Linked DNA regions of Lentimonas sp. CC4. The protein of the gene in region 1 binds, or shares a complex with, the protein of each later gene. Links are inferred from orthologs where the notes say so. Each region holds a gene or a part of one and is shown in the gene's direction. Other genes may lie near its edges.

What was found. Proteins that work in one complex are often made in the same cells at the same time.
Region 2: the proteins of xseB (region 1) and xseA are in contact, whole or in part, in a cryo-EM structure (PDB 8TXR), measured with the Escherichia coli proteins. The link is inferred for Lentimonas sp. CC4 from one-to-one orthologs.

Annotation. Positions count from the first base shown.
Region 1 is NZ_CACVBO010000001.1:3,833,092-3,835,903, forward strand. It holds xseB (exodeoxyribonuclease VII small subunit), read left to right. Parts: upstream 1-1,192; coding sequence 1,193-1,432; downstream 1,433-2,812. Other genes in the region: GZZ87_RS16335 (AAA family ATPase), read left to right, coding at 1-1,092; dxs (1-deoxy-D-xylulose-5-phosphate synthase), read left to right, coding at 1,484-2,812. UniProt on the Escherichia coli protein: Bidirectionally degrades single-stranded DNA into large acid-insoluble oligonucleotides, which are then degraded further into small acid-soluble oligonucleotides.
Region 2 is NZ_CACVBO010000001.1:3,936,003-3,938,994, forward strand. It holds xseA (exodeoxyribonuclease VII large subunit), read left to right. Parts: upstream 1-819; coding sequence 820-2,166; downstream 2,167-2,992. Other genes in the region: GZZ87_RS16805 (LysM domain-containing protein), read right to left, coding at 1-42; GZZ87_RS16810 (VTT domain-containing protein), read left to right, coding at 135-830; GZZ87_RS16820 (hypothetical protein), read left to right, coding at 2,553-2,992. UniProt on the Escherichia coli protein: Bidirectionally degrades single-stranded DNA into large acid-insoluble oligonucleotides, which are then degraded further into small acid-soluble oligonucleotides.

The DNA of each region.
Region 1 (2,812 bases):
ATGAACGATGGTAAGACGACGACCAGCCTCGCGCTGTTTGCCGCCCTACGTAGCTTCACGCCCAAGGTCGGTTTCATCAAACCAGTGGGGCAGCGCTTCGTCGAAGTCGAAGGACATCAAATCGATGAAGATTCCGTGCTGCTCGATAAGATCTTCGACGTCAAGGTGCCGATCAAGGCGATGAGCCCGATTGCGATTCACTCGACCTTCACACGGGATTTCCTCGACGACCCTTGCAAGAATCATGCAACCATCGTCGATCAGATGTGCCGCGCCTTCGACCGTGCCGCCTTCGAGAAGGAGTATGTCATCATCGAAGGCACCGGCCACGCAGGCGTAGGCTCAGTGTTTAATTTGTCCAACGCAGACGTGGCAAAGCGCCTCAAAGCAAAAGTGATCATCGTCGCCCGTGGAGGCATTGGCCGCCCCGTCGACGAAATCGCGTTGAATAAAGCCCTATTTGCACAAGCAGGCGTCGAGGTGATCGGGGCGATCATTAATAAGGTCGAGCCCGACAAGATTAAAATGATCGAGAAATACAGTGGTATCGCGCTAAAACGTATGGGCATCCCACTGCTTGGCTGCATCCCAGTTGAAAAGAAACTCACGGTGCCGAAGCTCAACCAAGTCGTCGAAGAGGTAAAAGGCCGCTGGCTCAATGGCCGTGAACACGGCGCCAGCGAACGAGTCGAGCGTGTCTTGATCGGTGCGATGGCCGCGAAGGGGCTCGTCGACCTACTCGAGCGAGGTTCACTCATCATCACCCCTGGCGACCGCGAAGACATCATACTCGGAGCGATCGCCGCAGAAGGCATCGCAGGCGAAAAAGTCGTCTCAGGCATCATTCTCACGCGCAATGTGCTACCACACCCGAAGCTCATGGAGATGATCGCCAAAACCAGCATCCCCGTCATCATTTGCCAAGACGATAGCTATGCAGTGGCCTCGAAGATCAATAAAATGACCGTCAAGACACAGCCCAGCGACAGCGATAAAATCCCAATCATCAAGAATCTCATCACCGAAAACATCGACCTCGATGTCATCCGCCACGCCTTCGACTCGGATAACAGCATCGCTGAAAATATCTAATCGCGCTCATCAAAATTGCCCGCAGCACGGGCAAAACTTCTGGCGTCTGTGCTCGACGAGTGAACGCTGACCGATTAAACGTCTCGTTTCTCTCTTAAACATGCCAAAGCAAAACGACAGTCTCACCTTCGAAGGCGCCCTCGAACGTCTCGAACACATCTTAGAATCCATGGAAAGTGGCGACACGCCATTGGCTGACCTCGTCGCAAAATTCGAAGAAGGATCCAATCTCTTGAAAGTCTGCCAAGTGAAGCTCAAAGAAGCAGAACTAAAGATTGAAAAGCTCAATATTACCACTGGCGAAGTCGAACCCTTTGAGGGCGACAACACCGAGGCCTAGTGCGCATACTACCTGCAAAACGCACGCTAACCGATCGAATTTGTTAAAAGCATGGGCCTATTAGAGCGGATCAAATCCCCCGACGACGTTAAGCAACTATCTGAGGAGCAACTACCCGAACTCGCAGCCGAAATACGCGAGCGTATCATTAAAGCCACCTCGATAAACGGTGGCCACGTCGGCCCCAATCTCGGTGTCGTCGAGCTAAGCATCGGCCTACACCGCGTCTTTAACACACCAAAAGATCGCTTCGTCTTCGACGTCGCCCATCAAGGCTACGTCCACAAACTGCTGACTGGGCGCAATGGTAAAGACTTCGACAAAATCCGCCAATGCGGTGGACTCAGCGGATTCTTAAACCGCAGCGAAAGCGAGCACGACGCGTTCGGCGCAGGCCACGCAGGCACCGCCCTGTCCGCCGCACTCGGCATGGCTACCGCACGCGACAAGCGCGGCTCGGACGAGCACGTCGTCGCGCTCTGCGGAGACGCCGCCTTCACCTGCGGGATCACCATGGAAGCGCTCAACAACGTCGCCACCTCGACCAAGCGCCTCATCATCATTCTCAACGATAACAAATGGTCGATCGCCAAGAATGTCGGCGCCCTACCACGCTATTTCAACGAGCTCATCACCAACCCGGTCTATAATCGGCTCAATGACGACTTCGAATCCCTCCTGCAGAAGCTCCCCGGCGGTGAATCCATCATCCAATTCGGCTCGAAATGGAAAAAGGAGACCAAGGACTTCCTCGTCCCCTCCTCGCTATTTGAGAAATTCAACGTGCGCTACATCGGCCCCATCGACGGCCATGACCAAGCACAGGTCGAGCACTACCTAGAATTTGCCAAACAAGCCGAGCAGCCCGTGCTACTGCATATCCTCACCACCAAAGGCAAGGGTTACGACGTGGCACTCCAAAATCCCGAACGCTTTCACGGAGCTAGCCCCTTTGACATCAAAACCGGTAAAGGCGCACCCGCAACTGGCAACCCTGGCCCGAAATATCAGGACGTCATGGGCAACACCTTGGTCAAACTAGCCAAGCAGGACAAAAGCATCGTCGGCATCACCGCAGCCATGCCAGCCGGCACCGGACTCAATATTTTAGAAAAAGAGCTACCCGACCAATTTATTGACGTCGGCATCGCCGAAGAGCACGCCGTGCTCTCAGCCGCAGGCATGGCCACCTCAGGCTTCCACCCCGTCTGTGCGATTTACTCAACCTTCCTGCAACGCGCCTATGATCAACTGATCCACGACGTCGCCCTGCAACACCTGCCCGTCATGTTCTGCATGGATCGTGCTGGGCTCTCGCCTAACGACGGAGCCACGCACCACGGACTATTCGACCTCACTTACCTGCGCAACATTCCAGGC
Region 2 (2,992 bases), 100 kb from region 1 along the record:
GGGGATCATATTGTTAGGGGATTGAAGTGCGTCGTCTTCCATAATGGTTGAGCACGCTAAGAGATTTGATGAACTGTGCAAGCAAGGGATACGCAAGGTTGCCACTTAAAGAAAATGCTTCCAACTTAGCGAGAATGTCGAACCAGCCAGAGCCAACAAAGCGTCTTTTCCGCATCCTACTCCTGCTATTTATATCCGCAGTCGTTGGAGCATCCGTGCTCTACTATGCATGGAGTGCGCATCCGGATCTCGAATATTGGCTCGAACTCGGGCGCGCAGGGCAAACTTATCTGTCCGAGCACCCGCTACTACTCATCCTCGCGCTCGCGACACTACCGGGTATGGGTGCCCCACTCACCCCATTATTATTACTCTTCGGCATCGTCATGGGGCCTCGCTTCGGCATGCCCATGACTTGCTTGATTGGCATTGCCACGATGGGCGTATGCACGACATGGACCTACCTACTCGCCTCAGGCCCATTGCGCGGATTCTTGAAAAATCGTCTACTCAAGAAGTGGAAACTGCCAGAGCTATCCGACAAGAGTGCACTACGCTTGGGGCTCATCATACGCATCACCCCTGGCATTCCCTATCCCTTGCAGAATATTGCGCTGGGCGTCATGGGCATGCGCCTGAAGCCCTACCTCATCGTATCGCTCCCGATTCAAAGCCTCTACACCATCGCGCTGATCGTCACTGGCGGCGCACTGTTCGAAGGCAATGCAGGCATCGCTTTAACTGGTGTGCTACTACTAATTGTCATCGTCCTAGCCACTCGCATGCTGCGCAATCGCTCTAGAACACCACAGACCAGCCATGTTGGATAATCTCATCACCCCCGCCTCTGAGCAGGTGCTCAAAGTCACTGAGCTGACGCGTCAAATCAAGGCACAGCTGGAAGGTCGCTTCACTCAGATCTGGGTGCAAGGCGAAGTCTCCAACCTACGGCGCCAAAGCTCGGGACATGTCTATTTCTCACTCAAAGACGCCGGCAGCCAGCTCCCCTGTGTGCTATTTGCCCGCGATGCCGCGCAACAAGGATTCCAGCTCGAAGACGGCATGGAAGTGCTACTATTTGGCAGCCTTTCAGTCTATGCGCCACATGGTCGCTATCAACTGATCGCAAAAATGACCGTCCAGAGCGGCCAAGGCCGACTGCAAATGGAGTTCGAGCGGCTCAAAAAGAAGCTCGCTGCCGAAGGTCTATTTGAAAAATCCCTCAAGAAGCCGCTCCCTACCCTACCTATGCGCATTGCCGTGGTGACTTCGCCCACAGGCGCGGCAGTGCGGGACTTTCTGCGCATCCTTCACCGCCGGAACTATAAAGGCGAAGTCGTGATCTTCCCCGCACGTGTGCAAGGCAAAGGCTCGGAAAAGGAAATCGCCACGATGCTCGAATATGCCGGCGCAAGTAAGGACTTTGACCTCGTCGTGATCACCCGAGGCGGTGGCAGTATCGAAGACCTTTGGGCATTTAACGAAGAAGTGCTCGCGCGCGCCGTCGTCGCTTGCCCGATTCCCGTCATTTCCGCAGTCGGCCACGAGATCGACATCGTATTGACAGACTATGTCGCGGACAAACGCGCCGAGACCCCTTCCGCCGCCGCCGAACTGATCTCTTCGCTCATGATCGAATCGGAGCAACGCCTCGAACAGGCCGAGAGCAACCTACGCTACTGGATCGAGACAGGCATTGCAGAGCGCCGCCAAAGCTTAGACGCACTTCAAGCGAAGATGCACATCATCGCGCCTGCGCGTCAGGTCGAAATGCTCGGCATGCAGCTTGATGATCTGGAGAACCGCCTCAGCCAATCGCTGCAAACACGCCTAACGCGTGAGCGCACAATGCTCGCCCAACAGTCGCAGCGTCTCGCAGAGCACCACCCTCGCATCAAAATAAGTCTCGCACGGCAAGCGCTCGAGAATCTCGACCGCCGCCTGAGCCGAGCCTCGAAAGTGGACATGCATACGAAGAGCGAGCACCTACTACATCTACAGAAGCGCCTAGAAAACGGCAGCTTAAACGCCACACTGAAGCGCGGGTTCGCGATCCTTCAGACCACCGACGGAGCGATTATCAGCAGTGCCGAAAGTGGCCAAGCAGAAGACCAGCTAACCGCTCGCTTAAACGACGGCGACCTCACGTTGAAGGTGCTCAAATAGAGCCACATTTTAGTGCGCCGAAAAGTGCGCTATTTTGAGGAACTGTTCCAAGAACGTCAGGTCTAGAATTGGTGAACACGTTTCATTTTTTAGAATACTGGATTTATTTCGGAACCTTTTTAGTGAAACGCGTTCTGAAATCAGCATAGGTTGGTTTTTTTCATTAAGTTAGTTAGGGTTAGTAAGCAGGCTCGACTCCTTTTATTAGGGGTCGAGCCTCAGCTTTTTTTAGAGGTCACGGCGGCATCAGCAGCACTCTCTGCCGAACTCGAATCGATTTGAATCGGACATCAGACCGTAAAGAAACTCCTAAAGAATAAAGCACTCGAAAAATCGACATAAATTCAGTTTACCTAATAAAATCTAGCCTCTAACGTCCACCGCATATGACCGAAGAATCAGGCGAGCCCAAACCGTTAAAATTGAAACTATCCAGCTCGAGGAGCCAACCGGACAAGCAAAAGAGTGCCCCGACTCCCCAAGAGAGCGCGCCCGTCCTTCCTCCTATCACACAAAAGGCAGATTCTAAGCCCACAGAAACCCTACGGACTGCTAGTCCGCAAGAAACTCCACCGCCCATCGCAGCGACAAAAGTAACTGAGCCAACTCCGGCACCCATTGTAGCAACTCCAGTAGTCGAACCAACGCCCCCCCCCATTGCAGCGACACCTGCGGTCGAACCAATTCCGACACCACCAACGAATCCACCTACATCCGCCCACGAGACTCCACCGCCACTCCCCAAAGAGCAGCCAATCCGCCTCCGTAGCGATGAGCCCAACCCCACAGCAAACAAGCCCATACCGATCCCCTCACCTCCCCCTAA